DNA from 4 places in the Kocuria sp. SL71 genome. Region 1 is predicted to be linked to each of the others. Evidence: riboswitches for the same ligand, from Rfam matches in the RefSeq annotation. Region 1 holds a riboswitch; each other region holds the start of a gene.
The links. A riboswitch is a leader RNA that binds a small molecule or an ion and turns the genes downstream of it on or off. The one in region 1 is predicted to bind S-adenosylmethionine.
Positions count from the first base shown of each region.

Region 1 (4,203 bases):
AGGATGAGGTCGAAGACGCGCCGCGGGATCACGAAGGACTCGGCGGTGAAGCGCAGGACGGGGGAGTCCGGCTCAGCGGCGGTGAGGGAGACAGCCGTGAGCTCGCCGGGCACCTCGAGGACATGGGGCTCGGCCTGGCTCTCCGTGCCGAGTCCCTTCAGCGGCAGGATGCGCAGCCCCGGCAGGATGTCCTCGCGGACCTCGAGAACCAGGTGATGCTGTGTGGCGGCGAAGCCCAGCACGCGCAGTCCCTCCCTGGGTGCCACGATGTCGATGCCGGGCGGGAATCCGTCGCCGGGCAGTTCCGCCGACTCGCCGGGCAGGTCCGACAGCTCGATCAGGCTCAGGCGTCCATCCGGAGCCTGGCGATCGTGCTGGAGCAGGACGACGTCCCGGCCGTCGATCCGCACGGGCTCCGCCGAGGCGAGAACGCCGGCCCCGCGCGGCACGACCACCTGTGGGGCCTGCTCGCCGGCCTCCTCGATGCGCAGGATCGAGACCTCCGAGTACTCCGAGCACCCGGCCTCGAGCACGAGCCAGCGCCGGTCCGAGGAGAGCTCGGCCCCCAGCCACAGGCCGGGGTCGTCCTCCTGGGCGATGGTGATGTCCTGCTCGAGCGGGGTCCCGAGCACATGGCGGCGCAGGCGCCACGGCCGCCAGGTGTCGTCGACCTCGGTGTAGAAGACGGCGTCTCCGGCGGGGGAGAGGAAGGCGCCGTAGGAGGTCTCCGGGATCTCGTCGTCGAGCGTCCGGTCGGCTGCGAAGTCGTGGACGCGCACCGTGAAGCGCTCATCCCCGGTGGTGTCCTCGGCCCAGGCCATCCGGGTGCCGTCGTGGGTGATGTCGAAGGCGCCCAGCGACCAGAACTCGTGCGGCTGCGCGCGGGCGTTGCCGTCCAGGAGGGTCTGCTCGCCGGGCAGGGACTGACCTGCCACGATCTGCGGCGGCTCCCACCCCTCCTCAGCAGCCGGGACGCGGCACTGCACCGAGTGCTCCCCGCCCTCCACGGTGCGCGTGAAGTACCACCAGTCGCCGCGCCGCCACGGCACCGACAGGTCCGTCTCCTGCACGCGGGTCCGGACCTCCTGGAAGAGCCGCTCGCGCAGCGGGGCCAGCCGGGCGGTGGCGGACTCGGCGTAGGCGGTCTCGGCCTCCAGATGCGCGATGACCTCCGGGGACTCCTTGTCCCGCAGCCACTCGTACGGGTCCAGGAAGGCATCGCCGTGGAACTCGCGGACGTGGTCGCGACGCACGGCCGACGGGGGAGCGAGCGGAAAATCCGAGTTCTGGGAGGTCATGGCGCCCATCGTAAGAACCGGCGCCGACAGCATAGGCCGCTGCCGTCGTGCCCCTGGCCCACAATGGAGCCCATGACCGAACAGCGCTCCCAGGCCCCAGCCCAGCCGTCGTTCGGCTCCCAGAGAGCCGATCTGTGGCTGCAGATCCTGCTCGTGCTGGGCGTCTCGCTGGGGGCCAGCGCCCTCTGGTCGCTCCTCGACCTCGCCGAGACGCTGTCCACCAGCTCGATCGCCGAGTCGAAGGCCTCCATGAACGCGGCGCAGAGCGGCTTCCCCCTGTTCGACGTCCTGCGCCGCAGCCTCGGGATCCTCTTGGCTCTGGTCCCGCCGCTGCTGGCGCTCTATCTGCTGGCGGGCTCGGCCGGTCAGCTGCGCGGGCTGCTGCACCGGATCGGCCTGGACCGCCGGGCCCCGCTGGCGGATCTGGGGCTGGGGGCGCTGCTCTTCGCCGTCATGGGCCTGGGCACCCTGGCGCTGTACCAGGCGGGCCGCCAGCTCGGGATCACCGCCGAGATCGTCACCAACGCGGGCGGGACCTCCTGGTGGGAGGTGATCCTGCTGCTGGCCTCGGCGCTGCGACACTCGCTCGTGGAGGAGATCATCGTCGTCGTGTTCCTGGCCGATCGCCTGCTGCGCGTGGGATGGACGTGGCCGGCCGTGCTGATCGGCTCGGCCCTTCTGCGCGGCAGCTACCACCTGTACCAGGGCGTCGGTCCGGCGCTGGGCAACGTGGTGATGGGACTGGTGTTCCTGTGGCTCTACCGCCGCACCGGACGCGTGATGCCGCTGATCATCGCCCACTTCCTGCTGGACGCCGTCGGCTTCCTGGCCGGACCCCTGCTGTTCTGACGGAGGGCTCCACAGACCACGGAACCCTGGTTTGCGCCGGAGCCGTGCTCGTCCGAGAATGGGAACCAGGTCACGAGAGCCAGCGACAAGCCCCAGCTAGCTGGCCGGCAACCCTCCTTCCGCGGTGGGGTGCCCTGGGTGAGGACCGGGCCGGTCGCGCACGCGGCACGGCAAGCGCGGGTCACGGCACCCGGTCCGACGGGTGCGTCGGACCTCGGTCCGCGGCCCTGGAAGACAAGGAGTCGCCGACATGTCCGCACAGCAGCCCACCCCCTCCGCACCGCAGGGCTGGAGCTTCGAGACCCGTCAGATCCACGCCGGTCAGGAGCCCGATCCCGTCACCGGCGCCCGCGCGCTGCCGATCCAGCAGACCACCTCGTACGTCTTCCCGGACGCCGAGACCGCAGCCGGTCGCTTCGGGCTCAGCCAGGTCGGGCCCATCTACACCCGACTGACCAACCCCACCACCGAGGTCGTCGAGAACCGCGTCGCCTCCCTGGAGGGCGGGACCGCAGCTGTCATGGTCGCCTCCGGTCAGGCCGCCACCACCTACGCGATCCTCAACGTGGCCGGGGCCGGCGATCACATCGTGGCCAGCCCGTCGCTGTACGGAGGGTCGTTCAACCTGTTCAAGCACACGCTGTCCCGGCTCGGGATCGAGACCACTTTCGTCTCCGATCCGGACGATCCCCAGGCCTGGCGCGACGCCGTGCGGCCCAACACGAAGGCCTTCTACGCGGAGTCCATCCCGAACCCCCGCAACGACGTCCTGGACCTGGAGACGGTCTCCGCGATCGCCCACGAGTCAGAGGTCCCGCTGATGGTCGACAACACCATCGCGACCCCGTACCTGCTGCGGCCGTTCGAGCACGGCGCGGACGTGGTGATCCACTCCGCCACCAAGTTCCTCGGCGGGCACGGAACCTCGGTCGGCGGGTTCATCGTGGACTCCGGGCGCTTCGACTACACCCGCTATCCGGATCGCTTCCCGGGCTTCACGGAGCCGGACGAGTCCTATCACGGCCTCGTGTTCGGCGAGGTCTTCGGGGAGAACGGGCCGTTCGGGGCCAACGTGTCTTTCGCGTTCAAGATCCGCACGCAGCTGCTGCGCGACATGGGCGCTGCCATCTCCCCGTTCAACGCCTTCCTGATCGAGCAGGGCATCGAGACGCTGTCGCTGCGCATGGAGCGCCACGTCGCCAACGCTCAGACGGTCGCCACCTGGCTGGAGGCCCACGAGGGCGTCGAAGCCGTGTCCTACGCCGGGCTCGAGTCCTCTCCGTGGCACGAGCGTGCGCAGAAGTACGTCCCCGGCGGCGCAGGTTCGATCCTCGGCTTCGTGCTCGACGGCGGCTCGGAGGCCGGCCAGGCCTTCGTGGACGCGCTGAGCCTGCACTCGAACGTCGCGAACATCGGTGACGTCCGCTCGCTGGTCATCCACCCGGCCTCCACCACGCACGCTCAGCTCTCCCCGGAGGAGCAGCTGGCCGCCGGCGTCGCCCCGGGGTTCGTGCGGCTGTCCGTGGGACTGGAGCACATCGACGACATCCTCGCGGACCTGGAGCTCGGTTTCGCCGCGGTCAAGGCGCGCGGCGCAGGGGGATCGGTCTGAGGTGACCGCCATCCAGAGCACGACCGCGCGCTCGCAGCAGCCCTTCCGCACCGAGGGGCTGCTGCGCCGCGCCCGCATCGGCGACCTCGGGCTGGAATCCGGGGCCGTGCTGCCCGATGTCGAGCTGGCATACGAGACCTGGGGCGAGCTCGACGACCGCGCCTCCAACGCGGTGCTCGTCCCGCATGCGCTGACCGGGGACACCCATGTCACGCGCGGACGGGTCGCCGAGGACGCCACCTCCTTCGACCGTGTCTCCGCCGAGGCACCGGGCTGGTGGGACGGACTGGTCGGGCCCGGGCGGGCGATCGACACCGACCGCTTCTTCGTGGTCGCCATCAACATGCTCGGGGGCTGCTACGGCTCCACTGGTCCGTCGACTCTGATCCCGGAGGACAGCCCGCGGGCCGGTCTTCCGTGGGGATCGGACTTCCCCGCGGTGAC
Region 1 is NZ_JAPPRE010000001.1:1,493,303-1,497,505, reverse strand. It holds gene OVA15_RS06725 (S9 family peptidase) at 1-1,298, opposite strand, end outside; gene OVA15_RS06720 (CPBP family intramembrane glutamic endopeptidase) at 1,371-2,147, shown strand; SAM riboswitch class IV at 2,216-2,330, shown strand; gene OVA15_RS06715 (bifunctional o-acetylhomoserine/o-acetylserine sulfhydrylase) at 2,398-3,759, shown strand; gene metX (homoserine O-acetyltransferase MetX) at 3,761-4,203, shown strand, end outside.

Region 2 (4,203 bases), 1.3 Mb from region 1:
GTGCGGCTGATCGCGCACCGGCCGCGCACCCAGCTGGGCGCAGCAGGGGCCCAGGCCCAGCAGCTCCTGCTCAGCGACCCCGACCTGGCCGAAAAGCTGCGCGACGAGCGCGAATGGCATCGCCTTCCCTCGGCCGACGGCGTCCTGTTCGTGGAGGTGACCCTGCGCGATCCATCGGACTTCGAGGACCGGCTGCGCGTGAGCGCCCACGAGATCGACGGCCACCGCGTCCTGCGCGCCGAGGGCTCGTCGGTGCCCACCTGCCTGGCCGGCGTGGCCCTGGCCGTCCGGGACCGGACGGGGCGGCCGTCGCACCTCTACCTCGAGTGGTCCGACGGCTCGCCCCTGGTCAACTCCCTGCGCTTCCTGCTCCTCGGCCGCGGTCAGACGGCGACGGCGGTGCATGAGGTCCTGCGCCGGGCGGTGCCGCGCAAGCAGGACCGCCCGTTCGTGCACGTGACCTGAGGCTCCGCGCAAGCAATGGGGCCGTCCGTGACGGACGCGATCTCCTCGTCCGAGTGGGGTTCGACGAGCGTGCGTGCTGGCAGAGGCCCTCGGACGGGCCTCTGCTCATCGGCCGAGCCGGCGACTCAGCCCTGCGACAGATCCCGCGACGGGGTGTCCGCGGTGGACGGCCTGCCCACGTAGGCCCCGCGGTACTTGGCCGCCGGGTGGGTGTCGAGCACCTTGGTCTGCCCGGCGCCGTAGACGTTCTCGCGCAGGGTGGGCCCGTCGTAGTCCGTGCGGTAGCGACCGCGCTTCTGCAGCTCCGGGACCACGTGCTCCACGAAGTCCTCGAACGAGCCCGGGGACACGTGGTAGGCCAGGTTGATCCCGTCCAGCCCGCCCTCGTCGATCCAGGTCTCGAGCTGATCGGCCACGGTCTGCGGCGAGCCCACGACCACGTCGCCCATGCCGCCGATCGCGCAGTGGCGGGCGATCTCCTCGCGGGTCCACTGCTTGGCCCCGTCCTGCATGGTGAACGGAGTGAGGAAGGACTGGATGGCCTCGGTCTTGACGTAGTTCAGGACCTCGTCCTCCTGGAACTTGGACAGATCCAGCCCGGACCAGCCGCCGATGATGGCCTGCGAGGCCTCCAGGTTGGCATAGCTCTGGTACTCGCGGTACTTGGCCTGGGCCTTCTCGTCGGTCTCGTCGACCACGACGGAGAGCATCGCGTAGATCTTCACGTCGTTCCGATCGCGCCCCTCGGCCTCGACCTTGTCGCGAATCCGGTCGGTCATGTACCGGGTGAGGTCCGGGCGCAGGGCGCCGATGAACACGGCCTCTGCGTGCTTGCCGGCGAAGGCCTGACCGCGCGAGGACGCCCCGGCCTGGAAGATCAGCGGCGTGCGCTGCGGGCTGGGCTCGGTGAGCGCCGCACCAGGCACCGTGAAGTGCTTGCCCTGGTGCTGGATCGGGTGGACCTTGGCCGGATCGGCGTAGATCCCGCGCTCCACGTCCCTCACGACGGCGTCGTCCTCCCAGGAGCCCTCCCACAGCTTGTAGCAGACGTCGAGGAACTCCTCGGCGATCTCGTAGCGCTCGTCGTGCTCGATCTGCGTGGGCAGACCCTGGTTCTCGGCCGCCGAAGACAGGTAGGAGGTCACCACGTTGAAGCCCACGCGCCCGCGGGTCAGATGATCCAGCGTCGCGTACTTGCGGGCCAGCGTGTACGGCTGCTCGTAGGTGACCGCACTGGTCACGCCGAAGCCGAGGTTCTTCGTCACCGCGGCCATGGCGGAGATCTGCATGAACGGATCGTTGACCGGGACCTGCGCGCCGCCGGCGATCGATGGGGCGGCCGAGTTGCGGTAGATGTCGTAGATGCCGACCACATCGGCCAGGAACAGGGCGTCGAAGCGGCCTCGCTCGAGCACCTGGGCCAGGTTCGTCCAGTACTCGATCGTGTTGTATTCCGTGGCCCGCGAGCGCGGGTGGCGCCACAGCCCGAAGCTCTGGTGATCCACGCAGGTCATGTCGAAGGCGTTCAGGGAGATCCGCTTGGCCATAGAAGGCTGCTCCTGAGAAGACAGACCCGCGCCCCGTGCGCCGCTCATGCCGCGGCCAACCTGCGGGTCCAGCGCGTGCGTGCGCCGTACTTGCCGCACGCGGTCTAGCGAGCGGCCCGATCCTCACCTGGGGCACCCCGCTACGGGAGAGGGTTGCCGTCCGGCCAGCCAGGGCTGTGGGCCGGAACTCTTGATCGTGTGAGCGTCATCCTATGCACACCTGAGGCGACGGTGCGAAGCCCGTGCCGCGCGTTGCCCCGCTCGTCCTCCGATTTGCTGTCTCCCCGGACCAGGGCATTGAATGACCCCCGGTTCCCATCCGGAGCGGCCGAGAGACCTGGCTCGTCGACGCCGCAGCAACCAGTGCCGTCCATCCGCGGCACAAGGTGCTAATGCCAGGACCGATGGAGTGATGTGATGATCTCTGCACCCCCGTCCGCCCTGAGCACGGTCGATGCCGCCTCCCTGACCTTCGATCGGGTCGGCAAGTCCTTCCCGTCTTCCGGGGGCCGCCGGCGCGACGTCCTGGCCGATGTCAGCTTCGAGGTCCGCCCCGGGGAGATCGTCTCCGTGCTGGGCCCGTCGGGCTGCGGCAAGTCCACCCTGCTGCGCGCGGTGGCCGGTCTCGGCACCGCCACGGCCGGACGGGTCCTGATCGACGACGCGCCCGTGCGCGGCCTGGACCCCCGCTGCGCGGTGGGCTTCCAGGAGCCGCGGCTGCTGCCGTGGCGCACCGTGGCCCGCAACGTGGCGCTCGGACTGCCGCGCGGCGTGCGCGGCCTCGAGGCCGAGCAGCGGGTGGCCCACCTGCTCGAGCTGGTCGGGCTGTCCAGGCATGCGGAGGATCGCCCGTCGGAGATCTCCGGAGGCATGGCGCAGCGGGCCTCGCTGGCTCGGGCGCTGGCGCGCAACCCGCAGGTGCTGCTGCTCGACGAGCCGTTCGGCGCGCTCGACGCACTGACGCGCCTGAAGATGCAGGACCTGCTGCTGGAGATCCACGCCGCCGATCCCACGACGGTCCTGCTGGTCACCCACGACGTCGAGGAGGCCCTGGTGCTCTCCGACCGCGTGGTCGTGCTCGGGACGCCGCCGGAGGGCGGGCCGGCGGGCATCCAGGAGATCCTCACGGTGGACTCGCCCCGCCCGCGCCACCGCGATGATCCCGAGCTGACGGGTGCCCGCAGGCACCTGCTCGGCCTGCTGGGCGTGGAGGCATGAGCGGGCTGACGCGTCGTCGCCTGCTGGGCCTGGCCGCCGTCGGGGCCGCCGCCGCGCCCCTGTCCGGGTGCGTCATGGAGGGCGAGGGCCCGGGCCGCGGCATGGCCGCCGGCTCGGACACCGAGATCTACCTGGACTACGCGACCTACAACCCGCTGTCGCTGATCATCCGCGAGAAGGGCTGGCTGGAGACCGTCGCCGCCGAGGGCGGCCAGGAGGTCCACTGGACGTTCTCGGCCGGGTCCAACAAGGCCAACGAGTTCCTGCGCGGCGGGGCGATCGACATCGGCTCGACCGCGGGCTCGGCCGCGCTGCTGGCGCGCACCAACCGCTCCCCCATCCGCGCGATCGACATCTGCTCCCAGCCGGAGTGGGCAGCACTCGTGCGCACCGCGGACTCGCCCCTGCGCTCGGTCGAGGATCTGCGCGGCAGGTCGGTGGCGGCCACCAAGGGCACGGATCCCTACTTCTTCCTGCTGCAGGCGCTATCAGCGGCGGATATGGGCTTCGACGAGACCACCGTGGTCAACCTCCAGCACGCCGACGGCCGCTCCGCCCTGACCAGCGGGCAGGTGGACGCCTGGTCCGGGCTCGACCCGATCATGGCCGGCGCCGAGCAGGACGGGGCGGTGCTGTTCCAGCGCGACCTGGCCTTCAACACCTACTGCTTCCTCAACGCCCGCGAGCTGTTCCTGGAGATCAACCCGCGCGGGGCCCAGATGGTCGTGGACGTCTACGCCCACGCCCGCGCCTGGGCGCTGGAGAACCCCCAGGAGGGCATCGCGATCCTGGCCGAGGCCTCCGAGATCGAGACGACGACGGCCGAGCGGGTCTGGGAGCGCACGCACCTTGACATCGACCCGGTCCCCGGCGACGACCAGCTCGAGGTCCTCGAGCGCATCGCCCCGATCCTCGTGGAGACCGGTGACGTCCCGGACCTGGAGACCGTCCAGAAGGCCATCGACACCATCCT
Region 2 is NZ_JAPPRE010000001.1:2,839,253-2,843,455, reverse strand. It holds gene OVA15_RS12955 (amino acid transporter) at 1-465, shown strand, start outside; gene OVA15_RS12950 (LLM class flavin-dependent oxidoreductase) at 591-2,012, opposite strand; SAM riboswitch class IV at 2,094-2,208, opposite strand; SAM riboswitch class I at 2,325-2,431, shown strand; gene OVA15_RS12945 (ABC transporter ATP-binding protein) at 2,430-3,230, shown strand; gene OVA15_RS12940 (aliphatic sulfonate ABC transporter substrate-binding protein) at 3,227-4,203, shown strand, end outside.
Region 2: another riboswitch for S-adenosylmethionine. It lies ahead of OVA15_RS12945 (ABC transporter ATP-binding protein); the one in region 1 lies ahead of OVA15_RS06715 (bifunctional o-acetylhomoserine/o-acetylserine sulfhydrylase).

Region 3 (4,203 bases), 590 kb from region 1:
TGCTGCGCCCAGGTGATCCACGGGACCGTGAAGGCCTCGCCGCGCAGCCCCTCGCCCTCGCGGGAGACGTCGCCCCACAGGATCGACGGACGCGTGGCCCGGGAGCCGTAGGACTGCACCCAGCCGTTGGCGGTCGTCGCGAAGCCGTCGAAGTGCTCGGCGAAGTACTGGACCATGTCGTTGCGCTCCGGCTCGCCGTGCACCAGCACGTCCAGGCCGAACTCGTCCTGCAGGGCGATGACCCGGGAGATCTCCTCGCGCAGGAAGCCGTCGTAGGCGGCGTCGTCGATCCGTCCGGCGCGGTGATCGGCGCGGGCGCGGCGGACCTCCCCGGTCTGGGGGAAGGACCCGATCGTGGTGGTGGGCAGCACTGGAAGGCGGCCGCTGCCGAACGAGCGTCCCGCCTGGGCTGCGCGACGCTGCTCGGCGGTGCCGCGCTGCGAGTCGGCCTCGGTGAGGGAAGCAGTGCGGCCGCGGACCTCGTCGATGCGCACACCCGGGGCCGCAGCGCGGGTGCGGCGGGCCTCGTCGGCCTCCTGCAGCTCGGCGGCCACGGCCCCGCGGCCCTCGGCGAGCCCGCGTGCCAGGACGGCGACCTCGCGCACCTTCTCGTCGGCGAAGGCCAGCCAGGACCGGATCTCGGGGTCGAGCTCGGGCTCGGCCTCGAGGGTGTGCGGCACGTGGATCAGCGAGTTCGACGTGGCCACGGAGACCCGGGCGCCTGCGTCGCGGAAGCCCTCGAGCCGCTCGAGTGCGGCGGAGAGGTCGGTGCGCCAGACGTTGCGCCCGTTGACGACTCCGGCCACGAGCACCGGGGCGTCTGCCGAAGTGAACAGGCCGAGCTGGTCGTCGGTGAGACCGCCGCGAACGAGGTCCACGTGCACGGCCTCGGCACCCGAGCCGGTCAGCGCGCCGAGCAGCTCGCCCGCATCGCCGTAGGGGGAGGTGAGCAGCAGCTGGGGGCGCTCGTCGAGCCCTCCCAGGTATCCGGCCGCGCGCTCGATCGCCGCGCGCAGGTCCTGCTGAGAGAGGCGGGAGTGGTCCGCGACCAGGGCGGGCTCGTCGATCTGCACCCACTCGGCCCCGGCATCCTCGAGTGCTGCGAGGATCTCGCCGTAGATCGGCAGCAGCTCCTCGAGACGATCCAGGGGCTCGATGGGCTCGGCTGCGGTGCCGTCGTCCTTGGCCAGGGCCAGGAAGGTCACCGGGCCCACGAGCACGGGGCGCAGGCTCCGGCCCTGCTCGGAGGCCTCGGCCAGCTGCTCCAGCAGGCGGCCGGGCGCTGCGGCGAACTGCGTCTGCGCGCCGATCTCGGGCACCAGGTAGTGGTAGTTGGTGTCGAACCACTTGGTCATCTCGAGCGGCTGCCGGGCGTCGTCGCCGCGGGCCAGCACGAACTCCCCGGAGCGGTCCACGGTTCCGGTCTCGGTGCGCAGGTCGCCGAAGCGCGTCGGCACCGCGCCGACGGCGATCAGGGTGTCGAGCACGTGGTCGTAGAGCGCGTAGGAGCCGGGCACGGCCGAGGCCTGCTCCAGGCCCAGCCCCTCGAGGCGCTCGGCGGTGGAGGCACGCAGCTCGGCGGCGGAGGACTCGAGCTGCTCCAGGTCGCTGCGTCCGGCCCAGTGCGACTCGAGCGCGCGCTTGAGCTCGCGGTTCGGGCCGATGCGGGGATAGCCCAGGATCGTGGCGGTCGGGAAGGCGGCGGGCTGGGCGTCGTTCGAGATGGTCACTGCGGTCTCCTTATAGGTGCGGATGGGGCGCCCGTCGGCGGGCTGGGATGCGGGGATGAGTCCGGCGAGTCCGGCTGAAGGGGTGGGGCGGGGCAGATCGAGCTGCTCCAGGACGTCCAGGGCGGCCTCGTGCTGGTTGAACGTGTAGAGGTGCAGCCCGGGAGCCCCGGAATCCAAGGCAGCGCGTGCGCTGTGCACGGCAGAGCGGACGCCGATCCGGTGGCGCTCGGCGTCCGAGTCGGCCGTCTCGAGCTCGTGGGCCAGCAGCGGGTCCGGCTCCAGGCCGGCCAGGTCGCAGATGCGCAGGTACCGGCGCAGGCTCGTGACCGGCATGATCCCGGGGATGATCGGCAGCTCCACTCCGGCGCGACGAGCCCGGGACACGAAGGCCGCGTAGTCGTCGGCCTCGGGGTAGAGCTGAGTGATCGCGAAGTCGGCGCCGGCGCGCTGCTTGGCCAGCAGCACCTCGAGGTCCTGGTGCACGGAGGTCGACTCGGGGTGCTTGATCGGATAGGCGGCCACGCCGATCGAGACGTTGCCGGCGCACAGCTGGGCGGCTCGGCCGCGCTCGACCGAGCGGATCAGGTCCACCAGATGCCGGGCGAAGGGCAGCTCCTCAGGGCCGGGCTCGACGGCCGGATCCCGGTCCCCGCGCAGGGCCAGGATGCCGCGCACGCCCAGGTCCAGCAGCTCGTGGATCAGCTCGCGCAGCTGCATCTCCGTGACTCCCGTGCACAGCACGTGGGCCAGGGGGCGCAGCGGGGTCTCGAAGATCAGGTGGGACAGCAGCGCCATGGACTGGACGCGGCGCTGCGGATCGACCGCCGCGGTGACCGAGACGTAGTCCGGCACCGTGGGCGCCAGGGCCTCGATGGTCTGCAGGAGGGACTCGGTGCTGGCTGCGCTGCGCGGCGGGTAGAGCTCGTAGGACAGCGCGGGCACCGTCTTGCGGCGCGACGGCGCCCCCGTCTCCGGGGGACGATCCGAGCGCGGTGCTGGGGGATGGTGATCGGGCATTCCGTGTTCGCCTTTCCGTGGATGCCCGATGGAGGGCAGACCACGGGGTGCGCACGGAGGCCCGCGCCGCCGCTGAAGACGCGGCGGGGCACGGGTCCGGTGGACCACGGAAGTCTGAGAAGACGCTCCATCGGTCCTGGCGGGAGCACCGTTCCCCGCGAGATCCGCGGGGATGGTTGCTGCGACGTCGACGAGCCAGGTCTCTCGGTCGCTCTGGATAGATAGCGAGATAAATACCACCCCAGGCGGCCCTGCTTGTCAACCCCCGAGATCTCCCACGGCCGCCAGGGAGGGGCGCGCGATAGGATCGCCCCGGACCGTCGCGCCCTCGGCCCGTGGCGCGCGATCCGCCATGGCCTCCACAAGGCGCGTGGCGCGGCATCCAGACCTCGTGCGGGCCCAGTCAGGAGAGCAGTCGCATGCCAGCCATCTCGATCGTCGGAGCCCAGTGGGGCGATGAGGGCAAGGGCAAGGCCACGGACATCCTCGGCGGCCGCGCGGACTACGTCGTGAAGCCGAACGGCGGCAACAACGCCGGGCACACCGTGGTGGTGGGCGGCGACAAGTTCGAGCTCAAGCTGCTGCCCGCAGGCATCCTCTCCCCGCGGGCCACCCCCGTGATCGGCAACGGCGTGGTGGTCAACCCGCAGGCGCTGTTCGAGGAGATCGACGGCCTCGAGGCCCGCGGCGCGGACACCTCCAAGCTGCGCATCTCGGCCAATGCGCACCTGGTGGCCCCGTACCACCAGACCCTCGACCAGGTCACCGAGCGGTTCCTGGGCAAGCGCGCGATCGGCACCACCGGTCGCGGCATCGGGCCGGCGTACATGGACAAGATCGGGCGCCTGGGCCTGCGCGCGCAGGACATCCTCGACGAGTCGATCCTGCGCCAGAAGATCGAGGGCGCCCTGCGGCAGAAGAACGAGCTGCTGCTCAAGGTCTACAACCGCCGCGCGTTCGAGACCGACGAGATCGTGGACTACTTCATGGGCTACGCCGAGCGCATGGCGCCCATGATCGTGGACTCCACGCGCCTGCTCAACGACGCCCTGGACCGCGACGAGACCGTCCTGCTCGAGGGCGGGCAGGCCACCTTCCTGGACGTTGATCACGGCACGTACCCGTTCGTGACCTCGTCGAACCCCACCACCGGCGGCGCCTGCGTGGGCGCGGGCATCGGGCCCACGCGCCTGACCCGCTCGATCGGCATCATCAAGGCGTACACGACCCGCGTGGGCGCCGGTCCGTTCCCCACCGAGCTGTTCGACGAGTCCGGGGAGCGGCTGCGCACCGTGGGCGGCGAGTTCGGCGTGAACACCGGGCGCCCGCGCCGCACCGGCTGGTACGACGCCGTGATGGCGCGTCACGCCTCGCGGATCAACGGCTTCACGGACTACTTCGTGACCAAGCTCGACGTCCTCACCGGGCTCGAGGAGATCCCGGTGTGCGTGGCCTA
Region 3 is NZ_JAPPRE010000001.1:2,084,791-2,088,993, reverse strand. It holds gene metE (5-methyltetrahydropteroyltriglutamate--homocysteine S-methyltransferase) at 1-2,747, opposite strand, end outside; SAM riboswitch class I at 2,872-2,971, opposite strand; gene OVA15_RS09400 (adenylosuccinate synthase) at 3,167-4,203, shown strand, end outside.
Region 3: another riboswitch for S-adenosylmethionine. It lies ahead of metE (5-methyltetrahydropteroyltriglutamate--homocysteine S-methyltransferase); the one in region 1 lies ahead of OVA15_RS06715 (bifunctional o-acetylhomoserine/o-acetylserine sulfhydrylase).

Region 4 (4,203 bases), 110 kb from region 1:
CATGATCGCCAGCGCCGACTTCGCCTGGTTTCCGCTGACCAACCCGGGCATCGTCTCGATCCCGGTCGGCTTCCTGCTGGCCATCATCGGCTCGCTCACGGAGCGCCGCCGCGAGAACCGCGAGAAGCAGGCCGAGATGGAGGTCCGCTCCATGACGGGAGTCGGGGCCGAGCCCCCGGTCGATCACTGAGCTGCGCGGCTCTCGGATCATCTCGGGGCTGACCTGGGGCGATTCGATGCACAAGTGCATCTGAGAGAAGTGTGAGAGACGCCTCAGCGGCTCGGGGCGAGGATGCTCGCCCCGAGCCGCTCAGGGGCTACTCTGAAGTAGATGCTCAGCAGCCTGAGCACTCGACCCCCAGTTCAAGGACGTCGCACTGGCGTCCCGGAAGAGGAGAAGCACCATGATCGGATCCATCATCGCCTGGTTGGTCCTCGGCATCATCGCCGGCGCCATCGCCAAGCTCATCATGCCCGGCAAGCAGGGCGGCGGCATCGTGATGACCATCATCCTGGGCATCGTCGGCGCCTTCGTCGGCGGCCTGATCGCCATGGTCATCCCGGGCCTGCACCAGGCCGGCAGCACCCTGTCCATCGGCTCGATCGTGCTCGCCATCATCGGTGCGCTCGTCGTGCTGTTCATCTACGGCGCCCTCACCAAGGGCAGCCGCGGCGGTGCCGTCGAGCGCTGAGCCGACGCGTTCCGCAGCACCTGCAAGCGCCCCGTCCCTCGTCGAGAGGGGCGGGGCGCTTCGTCTCCTCCCGGCCAGGGGGCGTGCGCGGAAGGGGGGGCGCGTCCAACGCGCTCCGGCAGCGCTGGAGGCAGGTCGGCATACTGGAGCCATGTCCGAGATCTCCAGCGAACAGCGTCCCGCCCCCGAGGCTCCCCTGTGGGCCGAGTCCCAGCGCCGCATCTGCATCCTGGGCTCGACCGGCTCCATCGGCACGCAGGCGCTCGACGTCGTGCGCACCGCCGCGGCGTCGGCCGATCAGCAGGCCCCATTCCGGGTGGTGGCCCTGGCGGCCGGCTCGTCGAACCTCGAGCTGCTTGCGGAGCAGGCCGTCGAGACCCGGGCCCCGCTCGTGGCGACGTCCGGCGATGTCCAGGACGCGGCGCTGCTCGAGCGCATGATCGCCTCGCGGGTCCTGGCGCTGGGGGAGGACTATTCCCCGCAGATCCTCGCGGGATCGAAGGCCGCCGTGCAGGCGGCGCGAGCGCCGGAGGCCGATCTCGTCCTCAACGGCATCACCGGCTCGATCGGGCTGGCCCCCACCCTTGCCGCCCTGGAGGCCGGCAAGCTGCTGGCCCTGGCCAACAAGGAGTCGCTGATCGCCGGCGGTGAGCTGGTGCGCCGGGCCGCGCAGGCCTCCCCGCACGACGACCCGCTGATCCCCGTGGACTCCGAGCACTCAGCCCTGGCCCAGGCGCTGCGCAGCGGCGCGTCGGCAGAGGTCGATCGGCTCGTGCTGACGGCCTCCGGCGGGCCCTTCCGCGGGCGCTCGCGCGATTCCCTGCGGGACGTGCGCCCGCAGGACGCCCTGGCCCATCCCACCTGGGACATGGGGCTGATGGTGACCACGAACTCCTCGACCATGGTCAACAAGGCCCTCGAGGTCCTCGAGGCCCACCTGCTCTTCGACATCCCCTTGGAGCGCATCGACGTGGTGGTGCACCCGCAGTCCGTCGTGCACTCGATGGTGCAGTTCGTGGACGGCTCCACCATGGCTCAGGCCTCCCCGCCGGACATGCGCCTGCCGATCGCGCTGGGCCTCGGCTGGCCGCATCGGGTCCCGGGCGCCGCCTCGCCGTGCGACTGGACTCAGGCGGCGACCTGGAGCTTCGAGCCGCTGGATGAGGAGGCCTTCCCAGCGGTGCGTCTGCTCAAGGAGGCGGCGGCTTCCGGGCCCACCGGCCCTGCCGTGTTCAACGCCGCGAACGAGCAGGCGGTCCTGGCCTTCCACGCCGGGCGCCTGGGCTTCCTGGAGATCGTCGAGCTCGTGGCCGAAGTCGTGCGGGAGCATGAGCCCATCGACGAGCTGAGCCTCGAATCGGTGCTGGCAGCCGAGGCCTGGGCTCGCTCCCGCGCTGATGAGCTGGTGAGGCAGAGGCGTCGATGAGCCGGCCTTCGGGACGCGGCCGACGTGCAATCGGTGCCTGAGCCAGAGCCGGTGCCAGGCCTCGTGGGGGGCTCGCCCGCACCGGACTCAGATGCTAGGATCTGCGCCGGATGACGAGATCCGGCGCGAAGCTCTGGCTGGCCGGACGGCAACCCTCTCACCGTGGTGGGGTGCCCCAGATGACCATCCGGCTCCGGTTCCGCACCGCGGCAAGCACGGATTTGGGTTCGTGCGCAGCATCGATGCGCACGCCTGACGTTCAGCGCCGCCGGTCACCCCGATGGGATCGGACAGCTCGCTGAACGAAAGGCAACCCCTCCCATGCGCGCACACCGTCTCTCCGCCCTGGCCGTGACCACAGTCCTCGGCCTGACCCTCGCCGGCTGCGGCGGCGGCGACTCCGATGAGGCCCCCTACGACGACGGGGTCATCAAGATCGGCGTCGTCGGCACCACCCCCGTGAACGAGGCCCTCGTGGAGAAGGCCGAGGAGGAGGGCATCACCGTCGAGCTGGTCGAGCTCTCCGAGTACAGCCAGGTCAACCCGGCGACCGTCTCCGGCGACGTCGACATGAACTGGTTCCAGCACATCGCGTACCTGGCGGACTACAACAACAGCTCCGGGGAGACCGTCACCCCGATCGCCTCGACCTCGATCTACCCGCTGGGCCTGTACTCCAACAAGTACGAGTCGCTCGAGGACATCCAGGACGGCGACGAGATCGCCATCCCCAACGACTCGATCAACCAGTCGCGCGCGCTGCTGCTGCTGCAGGCCAACGGCCTGGTCGAGTTCACCTCGGACACCACCGCCCCGACCGAGTCGGACATCGACACCGAGGCCTCGAAGGTCTCCGTCACCCCGGTCTCGGCCGAGCAGACCGTGCTGTCCCTGGAGTCCGTGGCCGGCTCCGTCATCAACAACGACTTCCTGGCCCGCGGCGACATCGATCCCGATTCGGCCCTGGCCTCCGACGGCGCCGAGAACGAGAACGCCCGTCCGTACGTGAACCTGTTCGCCACCACCGAGGCCAACAAGGACGACGAGACCCTCCACAAGGTCGCCGATCTCTTCCACACCCCGGAGGTCGAGGAGGCCGAGAAGGAGGACAGCAAGGGCACCGCGGTGACCATGGACCTCTCGCAGGAGGAGCTGGAGCAGGTCCTCTCCGATTACGAGGAGGACCTCCAGAAGTGACCCCGGCCGAGCAGTTCCACCCCGACAGCGAGCCGGTGGCCGACGCCGCTGACACGCAGCGGCGTCGGCCCGGGCCCGAGACCGAGGCGATCGTGCGCTTCGACGGCGTCACCAAGTCCTTCACCACGGGCAAGGGCAGGACCAAGCGGGACGTGACCGCAGTCGACGACGTCACCCTCGACATCCGCCGAGGCGAGATCTTCGGCGTGATCGGCTACTCGGGCGCCGGCAAGTCCACGCTCGTGCGCCTGATCAACGGCCTGGAGCCGGTGACCTCCGGCGTCGTCGAGGTCGACGGCCGCCGGGTCGACGGCCGCACCGAGAATCAGCTGGCCCCGATCCGTCGCGACATCGGCATGATCTTCCAGCAGTTCAACCTGTTCACGTCGCGCTCCGTGGCCGGCAACGTCGAGTACCCGCTGAAGCAGGCGGGCTGGTCGGCAGCCGATCGCAGGGCGCGCGTGAAGGAGCTGCTCGAGTTCGTCGGGCTCTCCGAGCGGGCGGGCAACTACCCCGAGCAGCTCTCGGGCGGGCAGAAGCAGCGCGTGGGAATCGCCCGGGCGCTGGCTGCCAACCCCAAGATCCTGCTGGCCGACGAGTCCACCTCCGCACTGGACCCGGAGACCACCCAGGAGGTGCTGGCGCTGCTGCGCCGGGCCAACCGGGAGTTCGGGATCACGGTCGTGCTGATCACCCACGAGATGGACGTGGTGCGCTCGATCGCCGATCGCGTCGCGGTCATGGACAGTGGACGCGTGGTCGAGATGGGCCCCACGGCCCAGATCTTCTCGGCCGGGCAGTCGCCCACGACCCGTCGCTTCGTCTCCACCGTCGTCCACGCCGAGCCGGACGCCGAGGAGCTCGCGCACCTGCGCGCGCACCACGACG
Region 4 is NZ_JAPPRE010000001.1:1,386,606-1,390,808, reverse strand. It holds gene OVA15_RS06210 (solute symporter family protein) at 1-190, shown strand, start outside; gene OVA15_RS06205 (GlsB/YeaQ/YmgE family stress response membrane protein) at 405-692, shown strand; gene dxr (1-deoxy-D-xylulose-5-phosphate reductoisomerase) at 844-2,118, shown strand; SAM riboswitch class IV at 2,228-2,340, shown strand; gene OVA15_RS06195 (MetQ/NlpA family ABC transporter substrate-binding protein) at 2,440-3,315, shown strand; gene OVA15_RS06190 (methionine ABC transporter ATP-binding protein) at 3,351-4,203, shown strand, end outside.
Region 4: another riboswitch for S-adenosylmethionine. It lies ahead of OVA15_RS06195 (MetQ/NlpA family ABC transporter substrate-binding protein); the one in region 1 lies ahead of OVA15_RS06715 (bifunctional o-acetylhomoserine/o-acetylserine sulfhydrylase).